DNA from 4 places in the Pseudomonas sp. H1_G08 genome. Region 4 is predicted to be linked to each of the others. Evidence: predicted binding sites of a transcription regulator. Region 4 holds the regulator's gene; each other region holds the start of a gene.

Region 1 (7,353 bases), 2.5 Mb from region 4:
TGTATCCGCTGGCGGTGGCGTTTTCCAACGACCACGTCGAAGGCGATCGCCGGGTGTCGCTGACCGCGATGTTGCTGGTGACCTATGGCGTCGGCGCGAGCATCGGGCCGCTGCTCGCGGGTGTGCTGATGAAGTTTCTCGGCAGTCAGAGCCTGTATGCGTTCTTCAGTTTCTTCGCGCTGGTGCTGGTCTGGCGGATTCGTCCGAAAGCAGTGACCAACCTGCATCAGGTCGACGACGCACCGCTGCATCACGTGGCAATGCCGGACAGCATGTCGAGTTCGCCGCTGGTGGCGGCGCTCGATCCGCGTGTCGATGAGCAGGTGGTGCAGGAGCAGATGGTGCAGGATCCGGCGCCGGTCACTCCTGAGCCTGAGCCCGAAGTGCAGCCGGATGCAGTCGTTGAAACCGAGCAGGACAGCGGCGATGACGACAAGCCTGCGCCGGATATCAGTGGTGGCAGGCCCTGAGCCGAAGATAAACACCGGCGCATAAAAAAGGGCAGTCCCGCACAGGACTGCCCTTTTTATTTGTCGCTGCGACTCAGAGATCGTCTTTGTCGAAACGCCGTGCTTCACGCTGCAACTGATAAACGAAACGCTCGACGTTGCGCGCAGCCTGGCCACTGATGTTGTGGAAGCGCAGACCGGCGAAGGTGATGTTGAGTTTTTCTTCGAAGTGCAGGTAGCGCAGCTCGACCGATGTTGGCTGATTGCCGAACAGCGGCGGGGCGATCAGGCGGTCGTAGACCTGGCCCAGTTGCAGGCGGTCAGTGATGTCGCCTTCGAAGCGGAATTTGCAGCCAGTGGCGGAGATATCCAGCAGCTTGCCGTGCAGAGGAACCTTGAGCTTTTCGCCGCCCAGTTCAACGCTGACCAGGTCGGTGAGTTTCAACGCAGCGCGGAAGGCGTTGCGGCGCTGGTGGTAGACCACTTCGCTCGGCAGGTCGCCGGTGTAGAAACGGTCGCCGTCGGATTCTTCGATGTTCAGTGTGCCGTTGCATTCCCAGGCGATGCGCACGCCGTCATGAAAGCCTTCGACCTTGAACGGCTCGCCAGCCTGGAGGAAGCGTTCGCCATCGCGCGGGATCATTTCGTCCAGGGCGATCGTCGCGGTTTCGCGGTCGACCTTGATCAGGTAGCTCTGAAAACGCTGGCTGCGTTCATGGAAGGTGATGATCAGCGGATCGTGGCTGTCTTGCAGCTGGCGCAGGTTGCTGGAGATTTCCAGTGGCGTGGTGAGCACCTTCGGAGGCTGCGGAGCATCATCCGCGCTTAGGGTGTTGGACACGGTTCTTCAATCTCCAGACAAAATAAGACGACTGGCCAGTATTTTGCCAGCATGTTGCGCAGGTGGATAGTGCAGGGTCAGCGAATGGCTCATGCCTGGCTGAGCGTTCGCGGCTTGACCGGTTTGGCAAAGGTCCCGCTGGCGTCGTAAAGCGCTGGCGGCTCACCGCCGGTGAGGATCTTCAGCTGATTGGCCGTGGTCGCCTGCTGGATCTGGATCGACTGGCCATTCTTGACGTTGGCAGCCTGGCACTGGGCGATCAGCGCGGTCAGGGCATCGCCCTGGGTCAGCAACTGGTCGCCAATGCTCGACTGGCTGGCCAGTTGCTCAAGACCTGTGCGATCGGTCGGCAGGTTGAGGCTGGCGAGGATTTCGCTGCGCTTGCGGCCATGCTGCTCGAGCAGAATGATCAACGCTTGCTTGGTCGCCAGAATTTCTTCCAGCAACGGCATGTCACGACCATGCAAAGCGAGGGATTCGGTTTGCAATAACTCCAGCAATTGTTGCGCTGGAGCAAAGTCGTCGTTGATCAGTTGCAATAAGTTAGTGTCGTGCATGGCTGGCCTTGGGGTTTAAGCGTCCAAAAGCCTGGCGCCGGCAAAAGCCTAGCGCTGGGCTTCGAAGTTGAGCAGTTTGCTGGCTACACGGTTGCTGTCGACTTTATAGCTGCCATCGGCAATCGCGGCTTTCAACTCGGCCACACGGGCTTTGTCGACAGCAGGCTGATCGCGCAGCTTGTCAGTGACCTTCTGCAACTGTTGAGCCTCATTGCTGAGGTGTACCGACTCCCCGCTTTTGGCGACATTGGCCTGTTCGGCCTGGGTATTCAGCGGCGCGGAGGGGCTGTTTTCAGCGCTTTCCTTGGCGTTGCTGGTACGTGTGCTGCCGGTTAGTGACGAGGAACTGTTCAATCGGTTGAAATCGATAACCATGATAAAAAACCTCTGGGAATTTGGACGCTTGCCATGTTTTCGGCTATCCCCTGAAAAACTTTAGGCCCAATCAACCATAAGCTTGCATGCGCCGTTGCGAGTCTTGCTGCGGCACAGTTTAGGGAAGCGACGGGATCGGCGCCAGTTTTCTCCACAGGGCTTTTACATGGCCACTTCGACCTGTCCCGGCGCAATCACCTGCGCCTTGATAACTCTTTGAGAATTAAGGTTTTTTACTCGAATCTGTTCTTTCATGCCGCCATTGGAGAGCGCTTCCCCCGGCATGCGTACGGCAAGGGTGCCGCTGCGGGCAGTGATCACCACCTGGTCACCCTTACGGACCACTTCGGCCTGTTCCAGATGCACCAGAGTTATGACCTGATCGGCGACCGTTGGTCGGGTAAGTTTCTGCCCGATCGCTTCGTCGACCGAGGTCAGGAAACCCTGGTTGATCGTGCTGACGTCGCGCTCGCGCAAGGTCACATCCTGCGGCTCGATAATGCCGGCGCGTTTCAGCGGACGAGTGGTCGTCACGATCTCGCGAAACAGGCGGACTTGAGCGGGTACGAACACCGTCCAGGGCGAACTGCCTTCGCAGCGAACCTTCACCGTGACGCGGCCCAGCGGGCGTGCCGGGCTCTCCAGCGTGGCTGTCAATTCCTTGTCGCACATGGGCATGCGCATGCGCGGGTCGAGCTGGTTGACTTCGATTTCGTAGCGGCCTTCGGTTTGACTGGAAGCCAAATAGTCTTCTACGGTGAATTCAAGAAAGCCCTGAGTCACGCCGATAAGCATATCAGGCAAGGTAACCGCATCTGCATGGGCAGGACTGCCAGCAAGCAAGCAGCAAACGGCGGACACCGCGCAAAGCCCTTTGCGAAGGGAAGATGTCAGGCGTCGGGAAAATGTCGTTTGAGCGTTCATACGAGTTAAAAAGCAAGCGCCGTGCCGTTTAGCAATGAATGTGCGTCGCAACAACACTTGGCGTTGGTGTAGGAGTCTGGGCATGGCTGGTGTAATGGATTCGGTGAACCAGCGCACGCAACTGGTAGGGCAGAATCGCCTCGAGCTGCTGTTGTTCCGTCTCGACGGGCCGCAGCTCTATGGGATCAACGTGTTCAAGGTACGGGAAGTGTTGCAATGCCCGTCGCTGACGTTGATGCCCAAATCCAGTCCTGTCGTGTGCGGGGTAGCGAATATACGGGGAGCGACCATTCCGATCCTGGATCTGGCAATGGCAACGGGCTCCGGTGCGTTGAAAGACAAGAACAGTCCGTTCGTGATCATCACGGAGTACAACACCAAGACCCAGGGTTTCCTGGTCCGCTCGGTGGAGCGCATCGTCAACATGAACTGGGAAGAGATCCATCCGCCACCCAAGGGCACCGGTCGCGATCACTACCTGACCGCTGTGACGCGGGTCGACAATCAGTTGGTCGAAATCATCGACGTCGAGAAGGTGCTGGCCGAGGTGGCGCCGACGCCGGAAGCGATTTCGGTGGGCGTGGTCGATGTCGAGACGCAGACCAAGGCGTTGTCGCTGCGGGTACTGACGGTCGATGACTCGTCGGTGGCGCGCAAGCAGGTCACGCGTTGCCTGCAGACCATCGGTGTCGAAGTGGTGGCGCTGAACGACGGCAAGCAGGCGCTGGATTACCTGCGCAAGCTGGTCGACGAGGGCAAGAAGCCGGAAGAAGAGTTCCTGATGATGATTTCCGACATCGAGATGCCGGAGATGGACGGGTACACCCTGACGGCGGAAATCCGCGGCGACGCACGCATGCAAAAGCTCCATATCATCCTGCATACTTCGTTGTCGGGGGTATTCAATCAGGCGATGGTGAAGAAAGTCGGTGCTGATGACTTTCTGGCCAAATTCCGTCCTGATGACCTCGCATCCCGGGTAGTCGACCGGATCAAAGCAGCAGATATCAGCTAGGGACCTTCTGTCCCTGGCGGTCAACACGATTTAAGAGGCGGCATCATTGTCTACGGGTAATTTGGATTTCGAACAGTTCCGGGTCTTCCTGGAAAAAGCCTGTGGCATTCTGCTCGGTGAAAACAAGCAGTATCTGGTCTCGAGCCGTCTCAACAAACTGATGGAGCAGCAAGGCATCAAGTCCCTGGGTGAGCTGGTACAGCGCATCCAGACCCAGCCGCGCAGCGGTTTGCGCGAGCAGGTGGTCGATGCCATGACGACCAACGAAACCCTGTGGTTTCGCGACACCTATCCGTTTGAAGTCTTGAAGAACAAGGTACTGCCGGAAGCGATCAAGGCCAGCCCCAACCAGCGTCTGCGGATCTGGTCGGCGGCCTGCTCGTCGGGACAGGAACCGTACTCGCTGTCGATGTCGATCGACGAGTTCGAGCGCAGCAACCTGGGTCAGTTGAAGATGGGTGTGCAGATCGTTGCCACCGATCTGTCGGGCCTGATGCTCAACAACTGCAAGACCGGCGAGTACGACAGCCTGGCGATCGGTCGCGGTCTGTCGCCGGAACGCCTGCAACGCTACTTCGACCCGAAAGGGCCGGGGCGCTGGGTGGTCAAGGCGCCGATCAAGAGCCGGGTGGAATTCCGCTCGTTCAACCTGCTCGACAGCTACGCGGCGCTGGGCAAGTTCGACATCGTGTTCTGCCGCAACGTGCTGATCTACTTCTCTGCCGAAGTGAAGAAGGACATCCTGTTGCGCATTCACAGCACGTTGAAGCCGGGCGGGTATCTGTTCCTTGGCGCTTCGGAAGCGCTGAACGGATTGCCGGATCATTACCAGATGGTTCAGTGCAGCCCGGGGATTATCTACAAGGCGAAATAAGCGGTTTGCGCTGATACAAAAACGGGAGGCCCGCAAAGGCCTCCTTTTTTTATGCCCGAATTATTTTCCACGAATCCCCTGTGGGAGCGAGCCTGCTCGCGAAAGCGGTCTGTCCATAAGACAGTTGGCGCCTGACACGCCGCCTTCGCGAGCAGGCTCGCTCCCACAGGGATCTGCGCTGACCTGGCAACGACGGCAAGCGGCAGAAAAGCGGCATCCGGCGGTAACCGGTTGCCGCTTTTCTGGCATTGCCGCTTAGCCTGTTCGGCACAAAGCCCCGGAATACGGGGCTTTGATCATTTGGCACGGCGCTTGCTAAAGCTCAAGTACGAAAAACCGGTCACCTGAAGGTTCCCGACATGAGCATCAGCTTCGACAAAGCGCTGGGCATTCACGAAAAGGCATTGGGCTTCCGCGCCCAGCGTGCCGAAGTGCTGGCCAACAACATCGCCAACGCCGACACCCCGAACTACAAAGCGCGGGATCTGGATTTCTCCAAAGTGCTCGAAGCACAGACCGAGAAGACCAAGACCGGCGGCCACTTTGCCCTGAACATGACCAACAGCCGGCACATCGAGGCTGAAGGGCTGGGCAACGGCGACGAGTCGCTGATGTATCGCACGCCGATGCAGCCTTCGATCGACCAGAACACCGTCGACGCTCAACTGGAACAGTCGAACTACGCGGAAAACGCTGTCGGCTTCCAGGCCAGCTTCACCTTGCTCAACAGCAAATTCAAAGGGCTGGTGTCAGCCCTGCGCGGAGAATAATCCATGTCCCTGTCCAGCGTTTTCAACATTGCCGGCAGCGGCATGAGCGCGCAGACCACGCGTCTGAACACCGTGGCTTCGAACATCGCCAACGCCGAAACCGTTTCGTCGAGCATCGACCAGACCTACCGCGCCCGTCATCCGGTGTTCGCCACCATGTTCCAGGGCGGCCAGGCCGGCGGCAGCAATTCGCTGTTCCAGAACCAGGACGCGGCCGGGCAGGGCGTGCAGGTGCTTGGCGTCGTCGAAGACCAGAGCAACCTCGAAGCGCGCTACGAGCCGAACCATCCGGCCGCCGACGCCAAGGGCTACGTCTACTACCCGAACGTCAACGTGGTGGAAGAAATGGCTGACATGATTTCCGCGAGCCGCTCGTTCCAGACCAACGCGGAAATGATGAACACCGCCAAAACCATGATGCAGAAGGTACTGACCCTCGGTCAGTAATAAGGGGCGACTGCCATGAGCGTTACGGATACCACCAGCAGCCTGAGCATGAACGACATCCTGGCCAACTCGTCGAAGAAGGCCAGCAGCACGACGTCGGGCGGCATCGCTTCGGCGACCAACAGTGCCACCGGCGGCCAGGCGCTGGGCAAGGATGCTTTCCTGCAATTGCTGGTCACCCAGCTGAAAAACCAGAATCCGCTCGACCCGCAGGACAACAGCGCCTTCGTCGCGCAGTTGGCGCAGTTCAGCAGCCTTGAAGGCATCACCACGCTGAACTCCACTGTCAGTGGCCTTGCCGGCAACTACAACTCGTCGCAGGCGCTGCAAGCGTCGTCGCTGGTCGGTCGCAACGTGATCGTGCAGACCAACACCGCCCAGCTCGATGACCCGAGCAAAGGCCTGACCGGTTCGGTCACCGTGCCTTCGTCGATTGCCGGCGGCACCGTGACGATCACCGACAAGGACGGCAAAACCGTGCGCACCATCGACCTGGGCAGCCGCGCTGCCGGCGATGCCAGCTTCACTTGGGACGGCAAGGACACCGCCGGCACCGTGGTTCCGGTCGGCACTTACACGTTCAAGGCCAACGCACCGATCAACGGCACCGCGACCGACCTGGCGACCTACCTGCCGGCGACCGTCAACAGCGTGACGATCAGCCAGACCGGTGGCGAGCTGATGCTCAACCTGGCCGGCAAGGGCACCGTTGCCCTGTCCAAAGTACAAACCATTGGTATATAGAGCCGACTAACCCGGCACGAAGGAGTGGAACATGTCTTTTAACATCGGCCTTAGCGGTCTCTATGCCGCCAACAAACAACTCGACGTCACCGGCAACAACATCGCCAACGTCGCCACCGCCGGTTTCAAATCCTCGCGCGCAGAATTCGAAGACGTCTATTCGTCGACTCGTCTGGGCAGCGGCAGCAAAGTGATCGGCAACGGCGTGCGCCTGGCCAACGTTTCCCAGCAGTTCACCCAGGGTGACATCAACAACACTGGCAACGTGCTGGACATGGGCATCAACGGTTCCGGCTTCTTCACCATGAGCAACAACGGCTCGATCTCGTACACCCGTGCCGGTACGTTCAAGGTCGA
Region 2 (7,353 bases), 1.0 Mb from region 4:
GTATCGATCAGGATCACGTCCGGGCGCACCGTTTCGACGCGCGCCGGCAGGTCGATGGTCAGGCCGGACTCGTCGATTACCTCGAAGCCGGCCTCGGTCAGCGCCGCTTTCAGGCGTCCGACTTTTTTCGCGGTGTCGTTGATCAGCAGAATGCGCAACATGTTCGCGGTCTCCTGTCAGCGCTGGGCGAGAAGGGGGGCGGTGTCGCTCAGGGCATGCAGTTTGAAACTGCGCGCATAACCCGCCGGGTCGCTGCCGTCCCAGACCTTGCCGTCGAGCAACTGGCTGCTGCGCAGGTCTGCGTACGAAGTCGCAACACCGACAGCGCTGGCGGCCTCGCGATACAGATCCAGACGCTGAACCTGGCGGGCTACGGCCAGATAATCCGGATCCTCGCGCAACAGACCCCAGCGACGAAACTGGGTCATGAACCACATGCCGTCGGAGAGGTACGGCAGATTGACCTCGCCACCGCCGTGAAAACGCAGCGCATGCGGGTCCTGCCAGCGATTGCCGAGGCCGTCGGCGTAGTCGCCCATGAAACGCGGCTCGATGCAGGCGGCGGGGGTGTCGAGGTATTCGGTGGCGCTGAGCAATTGCGCGGTACTGCGGCGGTTTTCCGGGCTTTCTTCGATGAAGCGGCTGGCCTCAAGAATGGCCATGACCAGCGCCCGCGCGGTGTTGGGGTATTGCTCGACAAATTCCCGGGTGCAGCCGAGGACTTTTTCCGGGTGGTCGGGCCAGATGCTCTGGCTGGTCGCCAGGGTGAAACCGAGATTCTGCTGCACGGCGCTGGCCGCCCACGGTTCGCCGACGCAAAAGCCGTCGATGCGCCCGGCTTGCAGGTGCGCAACCATTTGCGGCGGCGGCACCACCACGCTGTCGACGTCCTGCAACGGATGAATGCCCTGGCTCGCCAGCCAGTAATAAAGCCACATCGCATGGGTGCCGGTGGGGAAGGTCTGGGCGAAGGTCAGTTTTGCGCGGCTTTGGTGCACATGCTGATCGAGCGCTTCAGGACTGTTCACGCCAGCCTGTTGCAAACCATGGGACAGGTTCAGGCTCTGGCCATTCTGGTTCAGGCCCATCAGCACTGCCATGTCGGTCGGGGCGACGCCGCCGATGCCCAGGTGCACCGCGTAAATCAGTCCGTACAGGCTGTGCGCGGCATCCAGTTCGCCGCTGACCAGTTTGTCGCGCAGGTTGGCCCATGAGGCCTGACGTTTGAGGTTCAGCGTCAGGCCGTAGGGCTGGGCGAAGCCCTGGGTGGCGGCGACCACCACCGAGGCGCAGTCGCTCAGCGCCATGAAGCCGAGATTGATCGCGCTCTTCTCCGGCGCATCGCTGCCATTGACCCAGGCCAAAGGCCCCAAGGACGTTTCGTTCATACGCTACCTCAAAAAAAACGTCGTCCCGGATTCTGCGCAGGCAAAACCCGGGGACGACGCCATTGTCCTGGCCTGCGCGCCGTCATTGGTCGGCAGACTGATGAGCGGGGTGGTGCAAGGCATATGCCAGTCGCCTGATTCGCGCAGGCGCCTCGCGCCGGGGGACGATGCCCGGCTATAATCGCCGCCTCTTTTCGCCGCCCGAGTCATTGCCGCCCATGTACACCCTGGCCCGTCAGCTGTTGTTCAAACTTTCCCCGGAAACCTCCCACGATCTGTCGCTGGATCTGATCGGCGCGGGTGGACGTTTGGGCCTCAACGGCTTGCTGTGCAAGGCACCGGCGAAAATGCCGGTGACCGTCATGGGGCTGGAGTTCCCGAACCCGGTAGGGCTGGCGGCAGGTCTGGACAAGAACGGCGCGGCCATCGACGGCTTTGCGCAACTGGGTTTCGGTTTTGTCGAGATCGGCACCGTGACCCCGCGTCCGCAGCCGGGCAACCCGAAACCACGCATCTTCCGCCTGCCGGAAGCCGAGGCGATCATCAATCGCATGGGCTTCAACAACCTCGGCGTGGATAACTTGCTGGCGCGGGTCGCTGCGGCGAAATACCAGGGCGTGCTGGGCATCAACATCGGCAAGAACTTCGACACCCCGGTCGAGCGCGCGGTCGACGATTACCTGATCTGCCTGGACAAGGTTTACGCCCACGCCAGCTACGTCACCGTCAACGTCAGCTCGCCAAACACCCCGGGCCTGCGCAGCCTGCAGTTCGGCGACTCGCTCAAACAATTGCTCGCGGACCTGGCCACGCGCCGCGCCGAACTGGCTCTGCGTCACGGCAAGCATGTGCCGCTGGCGATCAAGATCGCGCCGGACATGACCGACGAAGAAACTGCGCAGGTTGCCCAGGCGTTGATCGAAACCGGCATGGACGCGGTCATCGCCACCAATACGACTTTGAGCCGTGTCGGTGTTGAAGGCATGGAGCATGGCGACGAGGCGGGCGGTCTGTCGGGTGCGCCGGTGCGTGAAAAGAGCACCCATACCGTGAAGGTGCTGGCGGGCGAATTGGCCGGGCGTTTGCCGATCATTGCTGCGGGCGGGATTACCGAGGGCAAACACGCGGCGGAGAAAATTACTGCTGGCGCGAGCCTGGTGCAGATCTATTCGGGCTTCATCTACAAAGGCCCGGCGCTGATTCGTGAATCGGTAGACGCCATCGCCGCGTTGCGCTGAGGATTGCCGAGGCCTTGGGGAGCCTTTGTGGCGAGGGGATTTATCCCCGCTGGGCTGCCCAGCAGCCCCAAACCTTGCACATTGATATGCCAGTTAAATTGAAATTCCGACTTCGCGACTGCTGCGCAGCCGAGCGGGGATAAATCCCCTCGCCACGTGGCTCCCGGTTAACCCTTTTTGCAGGCATTAAAAAGGGCTCCTCGAAGGAGCCCCTGGGCCGTAGCCCGCCGTCCGGGAGGGACGTGCGTGGTTAATTCAATGCAAATTCAGATTGTCGTGTCGGAATAAATGCCCTGTGTCAGCCGACGGCGTGAAGTTCGTTGAGTCTGTGGATTCCCGCAGTGCCGGTCATACCGTCCCAGTTGTCGCCGCGTCCTTCTCGCCAGCCGTTGATCCAGGCTTGACGTACCGACGGTAGAGTAAATGGGCAAAGCTCACGGGATTTGCCACCAACGCCATATTGATATCCGCGCAAAAATGCTCTTTCCAACGGATCACGCTTAAGTCTTCTCATAGGGTGTTTCCCTCACTTGTTGACTGTAGTGTCGCGTTGACCTCAATTGAGGTCTGGCAGAAAAAACCTGCCATCGTGCGGCTCGCTGCCGGCGTGGCGAGCCAAGGTGTTGACGCCGTTGCGACGTCAACCTGTGTTCAGTTCTAACCAATGAGTCACACCGAGGGAATGATCGTTTTGTCATAAGCACGTAACGTAAAGGATGCTATGGCGATAAATAACCGCGTATTTATTCAACGTTCATTGCGCAAACCCCGGTATGATCGGCGCCCCGCTGGCTCAGGGGGTTAATCCTTTAGTGAGAATGACCCACGTTTGCGCTTGGGTAATATTCGACGAAGGGTCGCTTTCAGTCTTTTTGTTTCACCAACTTTTTTATCTGTCCCGGCATCTAAGCTCTTTTAACCCGAGCAGCGGGGATGGAACGGCACACCTTCGTGCCACGCGGGCGCTCTTTCAGAAAAGCGCCTGATTGAAAACCGGGTCGGCAATGCGTTGCCGGCCCACTAGCCAAAGGCTCTGGAATTACCATGTCCGATCGTTTCGAACTCTTCCTCACTTGCCCCAAAGGCCTTGAAGGCCTGCTCATCGAGGAAGCCGTCGGGCTTGGCCTTGAAGAAGCGCGCGAGCACACCTCCGCCGTGCGTGGCATGGCGACCATGGAAACTGCTTATCGCCTGTGCCTCTGGTCGCGTTTGGCCAACCGTGTGTTGCTGGTGCTCAAGCGTTTCCCGATGAAGGACGCCGAAGACCTCTACCACGGCGTGCTCGACATCGACTGGCAGGATCACATGCTCAGCGACGGCACCCTGGCCGTCGAATTCAGCGGCCACGGCTCGGGCATCGACAACACCCACTTCGGCGCGCTGAAAGTCAAAGATGCCATCGTCGACAAACTGCGCACGCCACAGGGTGATCGTCCATCCATCGACAAGCTCAACCCGGACCTGCGCATTCACCTGCGTCTGGATCGCGGCGAAGCGATTCTCTCCCTCGACCTGTCCGGCCACAGCCTGCACCAGCGTGGCTATCGCTTGCAGCAGGGCGCGGCGCCGCTGAAGGAAAACCTCGCGGCGGCAATCCTCATCCGTTCCGGCTGGCCGCGAATTGCCGCCGAAGGTGGCGCACTGGCTGACCCGATGTGCGGTGTCGGTACGTTTCTCGTCGAAGCGGGGATGATTGCCGCCGACATGGCGCCGAACCTGCGTCGCGAGCAGTGGGGCTTTACCGCGTGGCTCGGTCATGTGCCGGCACTGTGGAAAAAACTCCACGAAGAAGCCGTCGAGCGTGCTGACGCCGGTCTGGCCAAACCGCCGCTGTGGATTCGCGGTTACGAAGCCGATCCACGACTGATTCAGCCAGGCCGCAATAACGTTGAGCGCGCCGGCCTCAGCGAGTGGATCAAGATCTACCAGGGCGAAGTGGCGACCTTCGAGCCGCGCCCGGATCAGAACCAGAAAGGTCTGGTCATCTGCAACCCGCCGTACGGCGAGCGTCTCGGTGACGAAGCCAGCCTGCTGTATCTCTACCAGAACCTCGGCGAGCGTCTGCGTCAGGCCTGCCTGAACTGGGAAGCGGCGGTGTTCACCGGCGCCCCGGATCTGGGCAAGCGCATGGGCATTCGCAGCCATAAACAGTATTCGTTCTGGAACGGCGCGCTGCCGTGCAAGCTGCTGCTGATCAAGGTCCTGCCCGATCAGTTCGTCACTGGCGAACGCCGCACTCCGGAACAGCGTCAGGCCGAGCGCGAGCAAGCGGCTTACGATCAGACCCCGGACGAGCCGCAAGAGCGCAAGTTCAACAAGAACGGCAACCCGATCAAGCCGACGCCAGCCCCGGCGCCAGTGATCGAACAGCCGCGCCTGAGCGAAGGCGGGCAGATGTTTGCCAATCGCTTGCAGAAAAATCTCAAGGCGATGGGCAAGTGGGTCAAGCGCGAAGGCATAGATTGCTACCGCGTCTATGATGCCGACATGCCGGAATACGCGATGGCCATCGACCTGTACCACGACTGGGTGCACGTTCAGGAATACGCCGCGCCGAAATCCATCGACCCGGAAAAAGCCTCGGCGCGCATGTTCGACGCTTTGGCGGCAATCCCGCAGGCGTTGAATGTCGACAAGAACCGCGTGGTGGTCAAGCGCCGCGAGCGCCAGAGCGGCACCAAGCAGTACGAGCGTCAGGCTGCGCAGGGCAAGTTCGTCGAAGTCAATGAAGGTGGCGTGAAGCTGCTGGTCAACCTCACCGATTACCTCGATACCGGCCTGTTCCTCGACCACCGGCCGATGCGCATGCGCATTCAGAAAGAGGCGGCCGGCAAACGCTTCCTCAATCTGTTCTGCTACACCGCGACCGCCAGCGTGCACGCGGCCAAGGGCGGCGCGCGCAGCACCACCAGCGTCGACCTGTCGAAAACTTATCTGGACTGGGCGCGGCGTAACCTGTCGCTGAACGGCTTCTCGGACAAGAACCGTCTGGAGCAGGGTGATGTGATGGCGTGGCTGGAAAGCAGCCGCGACGAATACGACCTGATCTTCATCGACCCGCCGACGTTCTCCAACTCCAAGCGCATGGAAGGCATCTTCGACGTACAGCGCGATCAGGTGCAGTTGATCGACTTGGCGATGGCGCGGCTGGCACCGGGTGGCGTGCTGTATTTCTCCAACAACTTCCGCAAGTTCCAGTTGGAGGAAAACCTCGCCGAGCGTTATGCGGTCGAGGAAATCAGCGCGCAGACCATTGATCCGGATTTCGCCCGCAATACCAAGATCCACCGCGCCTGGAAAATCACGGCTCGTTGACGCTTTCACTGGTTGGATCCACAGAGCCTTGATTTTTAACGGCTCGGTGGATCCAGCGGTGCTGGCTAAATTAGTGGCTAATAGCTATAACTCACACACCGCCAATGGGGTTTTCCCGTGAATCTGGCGGAGTGAGTCGTGCTTATGCCGTTGCACCCCGTGCGCCCGAAAATCCTCGGTTTCATCAGTGAAGACGTCTCAGCCTGGCTGGTCGCTTTGCTGGTGTTGCTTGCCGGCGGGATTCTCACCGGGCTGCTCGCGTGGGGCACCTTCAACCAGTTTCAGCAACAATCGCGTCAGCGCTTTCAACTGCTGGCCAACGAACGCTACAGCCGTATCGCCGAACGTTTTCAGGACCAGGAGCAACGTCTCGATAGTCTGCGCCGGTTCTTCGCCAACTCCGAATCGGTGTCCCGCGCCGAATTCGACGGCTACTCCCGCCCTTTATTGCTGCGCACCCAAGCCTATACCTATGCCCCGAGAGTCAGTGGTGCCGAACGCGCCGCGTTCGAACAGCAGGTGCGTGACGAAGGCCTGAGCAACTTCACCATTCGCGAGCTCGACGCCAATGGCGAGCTGCAACTGGCGGCAGCGCGCGACGCATATGTGCCGGTGCTGTACACCCAGACCCAAAGCCGATTGGCGCCACCACTGGGTTATGACTTGCTCGCCCAACCCTTGCGCCGCGAAACCCTGCAACGCGCCGACCAGCTCGGCAGCATGGCGGTGTCGCAACCGATGCACCTGGTCGGGATTGAGCCGTCCTACGCGCGTGGGGTGTTGCTACTGGCGCCGGTCAGTCGCGCCGGAGAATCGCAGCCGTTCGGCTATGTGATGGCGGTGATCAGCATGCGCCAGTTGCTCGCCGATGGTTTGCCCGATGCCCTGCACGATTACCTGTCGGTGCGCATTCTCGACCTGTCGACCCAAGATCAGCACGAGGCGCTGTTCGAATCGAGCAACGAGGCGGTGCCCGGCGATCTGGCGGCGACGCGCTTGCTGCGCATGGCCGACCACGACTATCAGGTCGATATCCTTCCGAGCGAGGCGTTCATGCAGGCCAACCATTCGTCGGTGGGCAGCGTGATCATTCTTGGCGGCTTGCTCAGCGCATTGCTCAGCGCCTTGCTTTACGTGCTGGTCAGCCAGCGCCAGCGCGCGGTGCGGCTGGTCGAGGTGCGCACCCAGGAATTGCACGAGCGCGAGCAGGAACTGCGCGGCACCCACGGTCAGTTGCGCGGCGTGCTGAATGCCGCCACTCAGGTCGCGATCATTGCCACCGACCTGCGCGGCGTGATCAACACTTTCAATCCCGGTGCCGAGCAAATGCTCGGCTACAGCAGCGCCGAAGTGGTCGGGCGCATGACCCTGGAGAACCTGCATTTACCCAGGGAACTGGCGGCGCGTTCGGC
Region 3 (7,353 bases), 1.9 Mb from region 4:
CGCAGGCACTCAAGGAACGTCCGGCGCTGCGCCTGGAAATCGAAGGCACGGCCGCGAAGAGCAGCGATGGGCCACTGCTGGCCGAGCAACGTCTGGAACGCGAATATCAGTACAACTACTACAAGATGCTCCAGCGCCGTGGCGACAAAGTCCCGGCCCAGGCCTCGCTGTTGCAAGTGCCCGAAAGCGAGAAAGGCGCGTTGCTCGAAGGCATCTACCGCACCCGCTTGAAAACCCAGCCACCGGCAGAATGGAAAGACCTCGGCAAAGAAGAACGCACGGCGAAAATGCGCCAGGGCGTGATCGCATTCTGGAGTGGCAGCGAGGTGCTGTTGCGCCAGTTGGGCCAGGACCGCGCCAGCACCATCAAGGATTACCTGGTCGACAAGGGCAAGCTCGAGGATGACCGCGTGTACTTCATCGACGCCAACCTCGGCGAGGCCGAAAGCGATGGCCGCGTGGTCACGCAAATGCACCTGGATGCCGAATGACCGTGCGTAACTGGTTGATGGCGCTCGCTCTGACCTGCGCCGCCTGCCATGCGTCGGCTTCGGATACATTGCGCTGCGGCAGCCAATTGATCAGCCTCGGCGACCGCGCCAGCGAAGTGCTGCAAAAATGTGGTGAGCCGGTCAGTCGCGATGTGCTCGGCTACAAGCGCAGTGCCAATCGGCGCGAAGAGTTTCAGGTCGAGGAATGGACCTACGGGCCGAACAACGGCATGTACCAGTACCTGCGCTTTGAAGGTAATCGCTTGAGGCAGATCAACAGCAAACGCGGTAACTGAGAAGAGCAAAAGATCGCAGCCTTCGGCAGCTCCTACATTTGGAATGCATTTCCCTGTAGGAGCTGCCGAAGGCTGCGATCTTTTGATTCTCCAAATAGAACAGGCCCCGACACAAGTGCCGGGGCCTGTAATGGTCACATCCGTGTGACCGTTCGCATGAACTCTAAAGTTGCGGCAGACGTATTGCTCGGCCCGTCTGTCGCGTCTTCTCCCGGTTCAGGCGAGAAGTCTTGCCTTACTCGGCTTTCAGGCCGTCAGCGGAGACCGCTTTAACGCCTTTGATTTTCTTGGCGATGCCTACGGCGACTTCTTTCTGCGACTCGGTTACCGCAGTGGTCGACGACAGGGAAACTACACCCTTGTTGGTTTCGACTTTGATATCAGTGCCTGGAATGCCTTTTTCGGTGACTAGATCAGCTTTGACCTTGGTGGTGATCCAGGTATCGGAAGTCTCTTCTTTAGCCTTGGTCATTTCACCGGCAGCCAGAACCATTGGCGACTGGGTAGCCTGAGCGGACTGGGCGAAAGCGCCACCAGCCATGGTCAGGGTCAGAGCGGTAGCAGCGGCAGTGATAGCGAACTTCTTCATACGAGTAACTCCTGTTTTTACTGGAAGTCTGCTGTAACGCTTGTCAGCAGGGTTACCGGAGATATTGCGAACGCTGTGCCAACTTTTTTTGCCATATAAATTCTTTTAAAAACAATGAGTTATGAAAAATGCCAATTTTCATTTTCATGCAAAATGCATGACTCGCTCAATCTTCGCATGCAAGTTGCGGTTTTTTGGAAAGTTCATAAGCTGCTGAAATTATTGGAGCTTTTAAAAACCGTTGCGCCATAAAAAGCTCCGCAATTGCGGAGCTTTTTAAGTTGCAGGTGCGTGTCAAACGCCTGGGCAGCTCGTAGTTGTATATTCTTTCGAGCCGGAGAACTTACAGGTCCAGCCAGTGGTAGGACTGCGTGTCAGCGTTACGGTCTGGCCGAGAACAGGCGCTGGAGCGTTGAGAAGCGTACAAGTAATAGTACCCGTCCCATCGGCGACTTTTCCGGATGCCGCCAACGTGCAATTCTGCGTGGCCGCTGTGCCGCCGTTCACGTTGGTAATGCTCGGGTCAGTCGATCCGGCATTGATCACGTCTTCAAAATTGACCTTAAGAGCTGATGCTTCCGCAATCCCAGCGGTCACCTTCGACCGCGCCTGATACTTCGAATACTGCGGCAGGGCGATAGTCGCCAGAATGCCGATGATCGCCACAACGATCAGCAGCTCGATCAATGTGAAACCTTGTTGTTTTTTCATAGACACGCTCCATGCATGAGTCGAAATCTCATGATCTGAACAAGGCTCAGCACAGCCCATGCCAACGCCTTTCAGGCCCCGCCTGCTGGGCGCGCGCAATCGCCTGCGCCGTTTCCTACAACCCGCAACCGCACTATCTGACACTTTTTGTCACCTGCACCGGCCGTGTTTGGCGCTGTCACTTGACTAGGCTATAAGTCATGAACGGCAAGCGTGCGGAATCCCCATGAATGACATCGCTCTGAGCGGTCTGGCCAAGCAATTGGTCCAGGCCGAACTGCTCACGGAAACAAGCGCCCGGCAATCCTGGGCGCAGGCCCAGCGCAATCGCGTGTCTCTGGTCAATTACCTGGTGCACAACAAACTGGTCAACAGCCGGCAAATTGCCGAGATCGCCTCGGAACATTTCGGCATGGCCCTGCTCGATCTGCATTGCCTCGACAAAGAGACTCAGCCCAAGGGTCTGGTCAGTGAGAAACTGGTTCGCCAGCACTGCGCCCTGCCCCTCTGGCGGCGCGGCAACAAACTGTTCGTGGGCCTTTCCGACCCAAGCAATCAGCAGGCGATCAGCGACATCCAGTTCAGCACCGGCCTGAGCACCGAAGCGATTCTGGTGGAGGACGACAAGCTCAGCGACGCCATCGACAAGTTCTTCGACAGCCATGCCTCGGGCCTGGAGGAAATGGCCGATGTCGATCTCGACGGCCTCGACGTCGAGTCCATTGATGACAACAAACAGGACGTGATCGGCGGCCTCGATGCCGACGACGCCCCGGTCGTACGTTTTGTGCACAAGATGCTGCTCGATGCGATCAAAAGCGGCTCTTCCGACCTGCATTTCGAACCCTACGAAAAAAACTATCGGGTGCGCATGCGCACCGACGGCATGCTGCGCGAGGTGGCCAAGCCGCCGATCCAGTTGGCCGGGCGCATTGCCGCGCGCTTGAAGGTAATGGCCAGTCTGGATATCTCGGAACGGCGCAAACCTCAGGACGGCCGCATCAAAATGCGCCTGTCGAAAAGCAAATCCATCGATTTTCGCGTCAACACCCTGCCGACTCTGTGGGGCGAAAAAGTGGTGATCCGGATTCTCGACCCGTCCAGTGCACAAATGGGCATCGATGCACTGGGTTACGAAGCCGAACAAAAAGCCTTGTACCTCGCCGCGCTGAAACAGCCGCAAGGGATGATTCTGGTCACCGGCCCCACCGGCTCCGGTAAAACCGTGTCGCTGTACACCGGGCTGAATATCCTCAACACCGTCGACATCAACATTTCCACCGCCGAAGACCCGGTGGAAATCAACATGGAAGGCATCAACCAGGTCAACGTCAATCCCCGCCAAGGGCTGGACTTTGCCCAGGCGCTGCGCTCGTTTCTGCGTCAGGACCCGGACGTGATCATGGTCGGCGAGATCCGCGATCTGGAAACCGCCGAGATCGCGATCAAGGCCGCGCAGACCGGCCACTTGGTACTGTCGACCCTGCACACCAACAGCGCGGCGGAAACCCTCACGCGCCTGCACAACATGGGCATTCCCGGTTTCAACATCGCCACCTCGGTCAGCCTGATCATCGCCCAGCGTCTGGCGCGCAAATTGTGCGCGCACTGCAAGCGGCCGCTGGAAATCCCCCACGAAACCTTGCTCAAGGAAGGCTTCCCTGAGGAACGCATCGGTCATTTCACGATCTACGAGCCGGTCGGTTGCGATCACTGCAACGGCGGTTACAAAGGACGCGTGGGGATTTATGAAGTGGTAAAGAACACACCGGACCTGCAACGGTTGATCATGGCCGAGGGCAATTCGCTGGAAATCGACATCCAGATGCGTCGCGACGGTTTCGCCGATCTGCGCACCTCCGGGCTGCACAAGGCCATGCAAGGCATCACCAGCCTTGAGGAAATCAACCGGGTCACCAAGGATTGAACATGGCGGTCAAGGCAGCAAAAGTCAGCGTTTACGCCTGGGAAGGCACCGACCGCAAAGGCAGTAAAGTCAGCGGCGAGTTGAGCGGACAGAACCCCGCACTGATCAAGGCGCAGCTGCGCAAACAGGGGATCAACCCGGGTAAGGTGCGCAAGAAATCCGCGTCCCTGCTGAGCTTCGGCAAACGCATCAAACCGCAAGACATCGCCCTGTTCACCCGGCAGATGGCGACCATGATGAAGGCCGGCGTGCCGCTGTTGCAGTCCTTCGACATCATCGGCGAAGGCTTCGAAAACCCGGCCATGCGCAAACTGGTCGACGAGGTCAAACAGGAGGTCGCGGCCGGTAACAGCTTCGCTACGGCCCTGCGCAAGAAACCGCAATACTTCGACGAGTTGTACTGCAATCTGGTCGACGCCGGCGAACAGTCTGGCGCCCTCGACACCTTGCTTGAACGGGTCGCGACCTATAAGGAAAAAAGCGAAGCGCTCAAGGCCAAGATCAAGAAAGCCATGACCTACCCCACCGCCGTGGTGCTGGTGGCGGCAGTGGTAACAGGCATTCTGCTGGTCAAAGTGGTGCCGCAGTTCCAGTCGGTGTTTTCCGGGTTCGGCGCAGAACTGCCGGGCTTCACCCTGATGATCATCAGCCTGTCGGAATTCATGCAGCAGTGGTGGTGGGCCATTCTTTTTGCGCTGGTGGCAGCGTTTTTCGGCACTCGCCACGCGTTGAAGACTTCGCAGGCCCTGCGCGACCGGCGCGATGCCTGGCTGCTGAAGCTGCCACTGGTGGGCACCTTGATGTACAAGTCCGCCGTCGCACGTTTTGCCCGCACCCTGTCGACCACTTTCGCAGCCGGTGTGCCGCTGGTGGAAGCGCTGGATTCGGTCGCCGGCGCCACCGGCAATGTGGTGTTCAAGCGCGCGGTGCTGCGCGTGCGGCAAGACGTCTCGACCGGCATGCAACTGAATTTCTCCATGCGCAGCACCGGTGTGTTTCCCAACATGGCGGTGCAGATGACCGCCATCGGCGAGGAATCGGGCGCGCTGGATGACATGCTCGACAAGGTCGCCGGTTTTTATGAAGCGGAAGTCGATAACATGGTCGACAACCTCACCAGCCTGATGGAGCCGTTCATCATGGTGGTGCTGGGGGTCATCGTCGGTGGACTGGTGGTGGCCATGTACCTGCCGATCTTCCAGCTCGGCTCAGCGATCTGACATGTCTATCGATGAACTGTTTGCCGTGTATCCGCTGGCCTTTGTGGTCAGCGCGCTGCTGCTCGGGCTGGTGGTCGGCAGCTTCCTCAACGTAGTGGTCTGGCGCCTGCCGAAGATGCTCGAGCGCGACTGGCGCCAGCAGGCCCATGATGTGCTCGGCCTGCCCACTGAAACGCCTGTGCCGACCTACAACCTGATGCTGCCGCACTCCGCGTGCCCGCATTGCGGACACCGGATCCGCCCTTGGGAAAACATTCCGCTGCTCAGTTATCTGCTGCTGCGCGGTCGCTGCTCGGCCTGCTCGGCGCCGATCAGCAAACGTTACCCGCTGACCGAACTGGCCTGCGGCGTCCTCTCGGCGTTCATTGCCTGGCATCTCGGCTTCGGTTGGCCGGCAGGTCTGCTGATCTTGCTGACATGGGGCTTGCTGGCGATGAGTCTGATCGACTGCGAACATCAGCTGCTGCCCGATGTGCTAGTGCTGCCGCTGCTGTGGCTGGGGCTGATCGTCAACAGCTTCGGCGTGTTCGTGGCGTTGCCCGATGCGTTGTGGGGCGCGGTCGCGGGTTATCTGGCGCTGTGGTCGGTGTTCTGGCTGTTCAAACTGCTCACCGGCAAGGACGGTATCGGCCATGGCGATTTCAAGCTGTTGGCCTTGCTCGGCGCATGGGGTGGCTGGCAGATTCTGCCGCTGACGATTCTTCTATCTTCCCTGGTGGGGGCGATATTGGGCGTTGTCATGCTGCGTCTGCGCGCCCAGGAATCCTCGACGCCGATCCCCTTCGGACCCTTTCTGGCAATTGCCGGCTGGATTGCCTTGCTCTGGGGTGGTCAAATAACCGACTTCTATTGGCAGTCTGTCGGTTTGAAATGAATACCCCTGTGGAAAAACCCTGGATTCTGGGCCTGACCGGCGGCATCGGCAGCGGCAAAAGCGCGGCGGCGCAGCACTTCATCGACCTCGGCGTGCACGTGGTGGATGCCGATCACGCGGCGCGCTGGGTAGTCGAGCCGGGGCGTCCGGCGCTGGCGAAAATCGCCGAGCATTTCGGTTCCGGCGTGTTGCAGGCCGATGGCACGCTGGACCGCGCCGCCCTGCGCAAACTGATTTTTGAAGACCCTGAACAGCGGCGTTGGCTAGAGGCGCTGTTGCATCCGTTGATCGGCGAAGAAATCGCTCATCATCTGGCGCAGGCAAAATCGCCTTACGCGATTCTGGTGTCACCGTTGCTGATCGAGTCCGGGCAATACGCGATGACCCAGCGCATTCTGGTCATCGATGCGCCGCAACCACTGCAGATCGAACGCACCTTGCAGCGTGACCAGACCAGCGAAGCGCAGGTGCAGGCGATCCTCAAGGCGCAATCGAGCCGTGAAGACCGCGTGAGCCGTGCCGACGACGTGATCGTCAACGACCGCGACCTCGCCTGGCTGCACAGCGAGGTCGAGCGTCTGCATCACTTTTATCTGACTTTATCCGGAGGCCAAGCATGAGCCAGATTCCAACCGTTGAATGCCCAACCTGCGGCGCCCCCGTCGAATTCACCCCGGCGAACAAATTCCGTCCGTTCTGCTCCGACCGCTGCAAACTGATCGACCTCGGCGCCTGGGCCTCGGAAGAGCACAAGATTCCGGTCGCCCCGGATGCCGAAGACGAGCTGTTTTCCGGCGATTTCGATCCGCGTCACTGATCGCTGATCAGGGCCGCATAAAGCCGTAGTCCTGACTGTCGTCGAGGTTCTCCGCGAGAAAGCGCAACTCGTCGGCCAGGTCTTCGGCATTGCGCACTGCCTTGCTCTGCTGCACCACGGCGCTGAGCAGGGCGCGCAAACTCAGGCCCGGGTCAAAGCCCACTTCCTGCGCCAGCTCCAGACTCTGCCGGGTTTCCTGCCGCGCCCATTCATAAACGCCCATGCCACTGCTCCTGAAGGGATTTGCGCGAGCATGAAATCTCTGCGGCATGGCCGGTTTGATGTGGATCAAGACTTCGGATCGTCGTCCTTCCACGGCGCCGAAAGGTAGCGGGTGCGGTTGAAGGTCTCCAGCCATTCCGGGCAGAACACCACCAATGCACTGACGACCATGCCGTTGATAAAAGCCTCGGGGAACAACAGCAACC
Region 4 (7,353 bases):
TCGCCAGCGGACGGCCGCAACTGTGCGCCCATCAGGCGCAGCAGCGTGGTCTTGCCGCAGCCGGAAGGCCCCATGATGCCGGTGACCTTGCCGCGCGGGATGCGGATATCGACGTTATTGAAAATGCTCCGCGCACCGCGCTTGAAGGAGACTCCCTTCAGCTCGACCGCGTAGGCGTTATCGGCACTCATCTAAACTCCTTGCGATGCAGCCTCTCACTGGGATGCCAGACTTTCCTCGGAAACACCTGCATCCCGGGCAGGCCGAACTGGCGGCGAACTATATCACTGCAAAGGCTGAGCGCCCAAGCGAGAACCCGGCCAAGATCGCCGACTGAAGAGGGCCCGAGCGAGTTTCAGAGGGTTTTGGTAACCAGTAATGACAAAGCACGTCGAACTTGCGTGAGGCTTTGCCACATAACCGCTATAATCGCCGCCTTTTCATCGGCCCATACGATTCTGACATGAGCAAAACCCGCGACCTGATTCAATCGGCACAACGCACCATCCGCCTCGAAGTGGAAGCCGTCCAAGGCTTGATGGCCCATATCGACGCCGATTTCGTACGCGCTTGCGAGATGATTCTGGCCAGCAAGGGCCGCGTGGTCGTGGTCGGCATGGGTAAATCCGGGCATATCGGCAACAAGATCGCCGCCACCCTGGCCAGCACCGGCACTCCGGCGTTTTTTGTGCATCCGGCCGAAGCCAGCCACGGCGACATGGGCATGATCACCCGCGACGATGTGATTCTGGCCCTGTCGAACTCTGGCTCGACCAACGAAATCGTGACGCTGCTGCCATTGATCAAACGCCTCGGCATCCAGCTGATCAGCGTCACCGGTAATCCGCAGTCGCCATTGGCGAAGGCTGCGGAGGTCAATCTCAATGTGCATGTCGAGCACGAAGCCTGTCCGTTGAATCTGGCACCGACCTCTTCGACCACGGCCGCGCTGGTCATGGGCGACGCTCTGGCCGTGGCCTTGCTGGAAGCGCGTGGTTTCACCGCTGAAGATTTTGCCTTTTCGCATCCGGGCGGCGCCCTTGGCCGTCGCCTGCTGCTGAAAGTCGAAAACGTCATGCACGCCGGGCAGGAGCTGCCGCAAGTACAACGCGGCACCCTGCTCAAAGACGCGCTGATGGAGATGACTCGTAAAGGTCTGGGCATGACCGCTATCCTTGAAGCTGACGGCAAGCTCGCCGGGATCTTCACCGACGGTGATTTGCGCCGCACGCTGGATCGCGCCATCGACATCCGCAGCGCCACCATCGACCAGGTGATGACTGCACACGGCAAGACCGCCCGGCCCGACATGCTCGCCGCCGAAGCCCTGAAAATCATGGAAGACCATCGAATCAACGCCCTGGTAGTCGTCGACGAGGAGGATCGCCCGATCGGCGCCTTCAACCTCTCCGATCTGCTGCGCGCAGGAGTCATGTAATGAGCAACGATCTGCTGCAACGCGGCAAAGCGATCAAACTGGCAGTGTTCGACGTCGACGGGGTGCTCACCGACGGGCGCCTGTACTTCCTCGAAGACGGCAGCGAGTTCAAGACCTTCAACACGCTCGACGGCCAGGGCATCAAGATGTTGATGAATGCCGGCGTGCAGACGGCGATCATCAGTGGTCGCAAGACCCCGGTGGTCGAGCGCCGCGCGAAAAACCTCGGCATCCCGCATCTGTTTCAGGGGCGCGAGGACAAACTGGTGGTACTCGACGGTCTGCTCGCGCAACTGGGCCTAAGCTATGAAGAAGTCGCCTATCTCGGTGACGATCTGCCAGACTTGCCGGTGATCCGCCGTGTAGGGCTGGGCATGGCGGTGGCCAACGCTGCCGATTTCGTCCGCGAACACGCCCACGGCGTTACCCGCGCCCGTGGCGGCGAAGGTGCCGCCCGCGAATTCTGCGAATTGATCCTGCGCGCCCAGGGCCGCCTCGAAGCGGCCAACGCCGCGTACCTGTGAGCCTGACCATGTTTAGCAAAAAGTTTCGCAATTTCCTGCTGTTCGGCTGCATCGCGGCGATTTTCGCTGCGGTGGGCTACTGGAACATCAGCCCTGAGCGCTTCCTCGACAAGCCGCCGGTCTCGGCCGCCGAGAATCCGATCGACTGGTACGCGACCAACACGCACACCATTCAATACCTGCCCGACGGCAAGGTGCAGTACGAGATGACCTCCGACAAGGCCGAGCACGTCAAGGCCACCGATGTCACTCTGGTAACCAAGCCTGATTTGAACATGTACCGCGGCACCGACTTCCCGTGGCACGTGACCAGCGAGCGCGGCGAAGTGAATTCGGGCGGCACCGAAGTTGAATTGATCGATTCGGTACGCGTACAGCGCACCGACGAGAAACAGCGCGGCACCCTGATCACCAGCGCCCGCATGACCGTGTTCCCGCAGCAAGAATATGCGCAGACCGCGCAACCCGTTAGAATCGAGGGCGCTGGCGGCGTATCGACTGGCGTCGGAATGAAAGCGTACCTGAAGGACAGCAGGATACACCTGCAATCGAACGTAAGAGGACAGTATGAGGCTCGTTAAAACCCTCCCTATTTTGCTCAGTCTGGGCGCAGCACTGGGAAGCGCGAGCGCCTGGTCCCTGCCGAACGATCAGCAGCAGCCTATCCGCATTCAGGCCGACGACGCCCAACTGGACGACAAGAATGGCATCGCCACCTATAAAGGTGACGTGATCATTACCCAAGGCTCGATGATCGTTAAAGGCAACACCGTGACCATGACGCGCGCGCCCAATGGCGACATCGACGTGGTGACCTCGGTAGGCAACCTGGCTTACTTCGAGCAGTTGCAGACCCAGGGCGACGCCAACCCGGTCAAGGGCTACGGCGTGACGATTCAATACCACGCCCAGCAGAACCGGGTGGTGCTGATCGACAAGGCCAAGGTTATCGACAAGGATAACAACGTCACCCAGGGCGAAAAAATCGTCTACGACACCGTGAAGAAGCTGGCCAGCGCCGGTCGCGCCACGGGCAGCAAGGTCACCGAATCGCGTCCGCGCATCGACATGGTGATCCAGCCGAAGAAGAAAACCGAAGAGAAATCCCAGTAATGGCAACTCTGAAAGCTCAGCACCTGGCCAAGGCCTATAAAAGCCGCCAGGTCGTGCGTGACGTCAGCCTGTCGATCGACAGCGGGCAGATCGTCGGCTTGCTCGGCCCGAACGGCGCCGGCAAGACTACGTGCTTCTACATGATCGTTGGCCTGGTGCAGGCAGATCAGGGCCGTGTGCTGATCGATGATCTGGACGTCAGCCACCAGCCGATGCACGGCCGCGCCAAGGCCGGTATCGGCTATCTGCCGCAAGAAGCGTCGATCTTCCGTAAACTGTCGGTCGCCGACAACATCATGGCGATCCTCGAGACCCGCCCGGAGCTGGACAAGGCCGGTCGTCGCAAGGAGCTGGAAAGCCTGCTGCAGGAATTCCACATCAGCCACATCCGCGACAACCTCGGCATGAGCCTGTCCGGCGGTGAGCGTCGCCGGGTGGAAATCGCTCGCGCCCTGGCCACTGCACCCAAGTTCATCCTGCTCGACGAACCGTTCGCCGGTGTCGACCCGATCTCGGTCGGCGACATCAAGCAGATCATCCATCACCTCAAGGCCAAGGGCATCGGCGTGCTGATCACCGACCACAACGTGCGTGAGACGCTGGATATCTGCGAAACCGCTTACATCGTCAACGACGGTCAACTGATCGCTGAAGGCGATGCCGAGACCATCCTGGCCAACGATCTGGTCAAGGAAGTGTATCTGGGTCACGAGTTCCGCCTGTAAGCGCGACAGCGCTGTATCGATTCAAGGCGCATTTATCCGCTTTAATTGTTACAGCGCTCTAGGCAAACACTTCAGTTTCAGGCATATAATTTGCTTAAGTTTGGCGCTTCGGCGCCCTGTAGTGGATGGCGCAAAGCGCCGGCGAATAAGGTGTTAAGCCCCTGCCATGAAACCATCGCTAGTCTTGAGAATGGGCCAGCAGCTGACGATGACACCGCAGCTGCAACAGGCCATCCGCCTGCTCCAATTGTCGACCCTGGACCTGCAACAGGAGATCCAGGAGGCTCTGGAATCCAATCCGATGCTCGAGCGCCAGGAAGAAGGCGACGACTTCGACAATGCCGATCCGCTGGCCGACAACGCCGAACAGAAGCCCGCCGAAATCCAGGAACCCTCCTACCAGGAAACCGCCCCGACGGTGGATAACCTCGAGGATGGCGATTGGAACGAGCGCATCCCCAACGAACTGCCAGTGGATACTGCCTGGGAAGACGTTTACCAGACCAGCGCCAGCAGCCTGCCCAGCAGCGATGACGATGAGTGGGATTTCACCACCCGCACGTCGGCCGGCGAGAGCCTGCAGAGTCATCTGCTCTGGCAACTGAACCTGGCGCCGATGTCCGACACCGATCGCCTGATCGCCGTGACCCTGATCGACTGCATCAACAATCAGGGCTATCTGGACGAAACACTCGAAGAAATTCTTGAAGCGTTCGACCCGGAACTGGACATCGAGCTCGACGAAATCGAAGCCGTCCTGCATCGCATCCAGCAATTCGAGCCCGCCGGTATCGGCGCACGCAACCTCAGCGAATGCCTGCTGCTGCAATTGCGCCAGCTGCCCGCGAAGACGCCGTGGCTGACCGAGGCCAAGCGTCTGGTCGCCGATTACATCGACCTGCTCGGCAGCCGCGATTACAGCCAGTTGATGCGGCGCATGAAGCTCAAGGAAGACGAGCTGCGTCAGGTCATCGAACTGGTGCAGAGCCTCAATCCGCGTCCCGGCTCACAGATCGAGTCGACCGAAGCCGAATACGTCATTCCCGACGTGATCGTGCGCAAGGACAACGAGCGCTGGCTGGTCGAGCTGAACCAGGAATCGGTGCCTCGCCTGCGCGTCAACGCCCAGTACGCCGGTTTTGTGAAGCGTGCCGACACCAGCGCCGACAACACTTTCATGCGCAACCAGTTGCAGGAGGCCCGCTGGTTCATCAAGAGCCTGCAGAGCCGCAACGAAACCCTGATGAAAGTGGCCACGCAGATCGTCGAACATCAGCGCGGCTTCCTCGAGTACGGCGACGAAGCAATGAAGCCGTTGGTATTGCATGACATCGCCGAAGCGGTCGGCATGCACGAATCGACGATTTCCCGGGTGACCACACAAAAATTCATGCATACCCCGCGCGGTATTTATGAGCTGAAATACTTTTTCTCCAGCCACGTCAGCACCTCCGAAGGCGGCGAATGCTCGTCCACGGCGATCCGCGCGATCATCAAGAAACTGGTCGCTGCGGAAAATCAGAAAAAGCCGTTGAGTGACAGCAAGATCGCTGGTTTACTGGAGGCACAAGGCATTCAGGTGGCTCGCCGCACCGTCGCCAAGTACCGCGAATCCCTCGGAATCGCGCCTTCGAGCGAACGCAAGCGGTTGATGTAAGCCACGTTACAGCGTTCCAGTGGCAGGCTTTTCGGCCTGCCGCTTTATGCACTGGCAACGAAGGAGAAGCTGTATGCAAGTCAACATCAGTGGACACCAACTGGAAGTGACCCAACCTCTGCGTTCCTACATCGAGGAAAAACTCCAGCGACTGGAGCGACATTTCGACAAGATCACCAACGTGCAGGTCACGATGTGCGTCGAAAAGCTGAAACAGAAGATCGAAGCCACCTTGCATATTCCCGGCAGTGAAGTGGTCGCAAACGCAGAAGATACCGACATGTACGCTGCGATCGACTCACTTACCGACAAGCTGGATCGCCAACTCAAAAAGCATAAGGAAAAGACCCAGAGCCTCCTCCAGGGCGCGACCGGTCGTTAACACCCCTATCCATGATCCGACTTGAAACCATCCTGACCCCCGGCCGTTCCCAAGTGAACGCGCCGGGCGGCAGCAAGAAAAAAGCCCTCGAACAGATTGCCAACCTGATCCACCGCGAAGTGCCGGATCTGGCGATGCAGGATGTCTTCGAGGCGCTGATCGCCCGTGAAAAACTCGGCTCCACCGGTTTTGGCAACGGCATCGCCATTCCCCACTGCCGCCTCAAGGGCTGCGCGGGGCCAGTGAGCGCCCTGCTGCACCTCGAAGCCCCGATCGATTTCGACGCCATCGACGGCGCTCCGGTGGACCTGTTGTTCGTACTGCTGGTCCCGGAAGCCGCAACCGACGCGCATCTGGAGTTGTTGCGCCAGATCGCCAGCATGCTCGACCGCAAGGAAGTGCGCGACAAGCTACGCAGCGCTCCGAGCAATGAAGCCTTGTACCAGGTTGTACTGGACGAGCAGAACGGGCACTAATCATGCGTTTGATCATTGTCAGTGGCCGTTCGGGCTCGGGTAAAAGTACCGCCCTGAATGTCCTTGAGGACAACGGCTACTACTGCATCGACAATCTGCCGGCCGGTTTGCTGCCGGAACTGGCCGAGCGGGCGCTGATTCACACAGAACTGGCGCAGCCGCTGGTCGCCGTGTCGATCGATGCGCGCAACCTGCCCAGCCATCTGTCACGTTTCCCTGAGTTGCTCGAAGACGTGCGTGCCAAGCATATCAAGTGCGATGTGCTGTACCTGGACGCCGATGAAGAAACCCTGCTCAAGCGTTTTTCCGAGACCCGTCGTCGTCACCCGCTGAGCAACGCAAATCGCTCACTGGCCGAGGCGATTCACGATGAAACCGCCCTGCTTGGTCCGATCGCCGATCTGGCCGACCTGAAAATCAACACCACCAGCCTGAATCTGTATCAACTGCGCGACACCATCAAGTTGCGCCTGTTGAATCAACCGGAGCCCGGTACGGCGTTTCTGGTCGAGTCGTTCGGCTTCAAGCGCGGCATGCCGGTCGACGCCGACCTCGTGTTCGACGTGCGCTGCCTGCCCAATCCGTACTGGAAACCGGAGCTGCGCGCGCAATCCGGCCTCGATGCCCCTGTGGCCGAGTACCTGGCGCAGCAGCCGGATGTCGAAGAAATGTATCAGGACATCTACGCCTACCTGAACAAGTGGCTGCCACGCTTCGCCGCCAGCAACCGCGCCTACGTCACCATTGCCATTGGCTGCACCGGCGGGCATCACCGCTCCGTCTACCTGACCGAACGACTGGGTCAGGCCCTGCAGAAAACCCTGAAGAACGTCCAGGTTCGCCACCGCGACCTCACCTAAAGGATCCACACCGCGATGCCTGCTCGTGAAATCGAAATCATCAATAAGCTGGGCCTGCATGCCCGGGCATCGGCCAAATTTGTCGGCGTGGCGGGTCAGTATCCAGACTGCACGATCCGAGTGGGACGCACACCTGAAACGACTGTCGACGGCAAGAGCATCATGGCAATGATGATGC

Evidence for each region. The regulator sigma-54, encoded in region 4, starts transcription at its own class of promoters, with help from an activator protein. The targets are predictions, from matches to a motif close to ANTGGCATNNANNTTGCTNT.
Region 1: flgB (flagellar basal body rod protein FlgB) is a predicted target of sigma-54. The motif match lies at 5,335-5,354, and genes of this name have one in related genera.
Region 2: AB4N85_RS04150 (CmpA/NrtA family ABC transporter substrate-binding protein) is a predicted target of sigma-54. The motif match lies at 1,500-1,519, and genes of this name have one in related genera.
Region 3: AB4N85_RS17475 (pilin) is a predicted target of sigma-54. The motif match lies at 2,134-2,153, and genes of this name have one in related genera.

The regions. Positions count from the first base shown of each region.
Region 1 covers NZ_CP162822.1:3,240,292-3,247,644, reverse strand. Annotated here, with positions in the region: gene AB4N85_RS14735 (MFS transporter) at 1-470, shown strand, start outside; gene AB4N85_RS14730 (flagellar brake protein) at 544-1,290, opposite strand; gene AB4N85_RS14725 (flagella synthesis protein FlgN) at 1,380-1,847, opposite strand; gene flgM (flagellar biosynthesis anti-sigma factor FlgM) at 1,896-2,222, opposite strand; gene flgA (flagellar basal body P-ring formation chaperone FlgA) at 2,385-3,146, opposite strand; gene AB4N85_RS14710 (chemotaxis protein CheV) at 3,229-4,161, shown strand; gene cheR (protein-glutamate O-methyltransferase CheR) at 4,208-5,035, shown strand; gene flgB (flagellar basal body rod protein FlgB) at 5,395-5,805, shown strand; gene flgC (flagellar basal body rod protein FlgC) at 5,809-6,252, shown strand; gene flgD (flagellar hook assembly protein FlgD) at 6,268-6,996, shown strand; gene flgE (flagellar hook protein FlgE) at 7,028-7,353, shown strand, end outside.
Region 2 covers NZ_CP162822.1:896,184-903,536, forward strand. Annotated here, with positions in the region: gene AB4N85_RS04145 (ANTAR domain-containing response regulator) at 1-161, opposite strand, end outside; gene AB4N85_RS04150 (CmpA/NrtA family ABC transporter substrate-binding protein) at 177-1,388, opposite strand; gene AB4N85_RS04155 (quinone-dependent dihydroorotate dehydrogenase) at 1,607-2,626, shown strand; gene rmf (ribosome modulation factor) at 2,925-3,140, opposite strand; gene rlmKL (bifunctional 23S rRNA (guanine(2069)-N(7))-methyltransferase RlmK/23S rRNA (guanine(2445)-N(2))-methyltransferase RlmL) at 3,671-5,941, shown strand; gene AB4N85_RS04170 (sensor domain-containing diguanylate cyclase) at 6,086-7,353, shown strand, end outside.
Region 3 covers NZ_CP162822.1:3,856,584-3,863,936, forward strand. Annotated here, with positions in the region: gene AB4N85_RS17460 (DUF748 domain-containing protein) at 1-491, shown strand, start outside; gene AB4N85_RS17465 (DUF2845 domain-containing protein) at 488-787, shown strand; gene AB4N85_RS17470 (BON domain-containing protein) at 1,023-1,376, opposite strand; gene AB4N85_RS17475 (pilin) at 1,671-2,087, opposite strand; gene pilB (type IV-A pilus assembly ATPase PilB) at 2,314-4,014, shown strand; gene AB4N85_RS17485 (type II secretion system F family protein) at 4,017-5,234, shown strand; gene AB4N85_RS17490 (prepilin peptidase) at 5,236-6,108, shown strand; gene coaE (dephospho-CoA kinase) at 6,105-6,728, shown strand; gene yacG (DNA gyrase inhibitor YacG) at 6,725-6,925, shown strand; gene AB4N85_RS17505 (hypothetical protein) at 6,933-7,148, opposite strand; gene AB4N85_RS17510 (energy-coupling factor ABC transporter permease) at 7,214-7,353, opposite strand, start outside.
Region 4 covers NZ_CP162822.1:5,775,620-5,782,972, reverse strand. Annotated here, with positions in the region: gene AB4N85_RS26055 (ATP-binding cassette domain-containing protein) at 1-191, opposite strand, end outside; gene AB4N85_RS26050 (KpsF/GutQ family sugar-phosphate isomerase) at 464-1,438, shown strand; gene AB4N85_RS26045 (KdsC family phosphatase) at 1,438-1,962, shown strand; gene lptC (LPS export ABC transporter periplasmic protein LptC) at 1,971-2,543, shown strand; gene lptA (lipopolysaccharide transport periplasmic protein LptA) at 2,530-3,075, shown strand; gene lptB (LPS export ABC transporter ATP-binding protein) at 3,075-3,800, shown strand; gene AB4N85_RS26025 (RNA polymerase factor sigma-54) at 3,967-5,457, shown strand; gene hpf (ribosome hibernation-promoting factor, HPF/YfiA family) at 5,531-5,839, shown strand; gene ptsN (PTS IIA-like nitrogen regulatory protein PtsN) at 5,851-6,315, shown strand; gene rapZ (RNase adapter RapZ) at 6,318-7,175, shown strand; gene AB4N85_RS26005 (HPr family phosphocarrier protein) at 7,191-7,353, shown strand, end outside.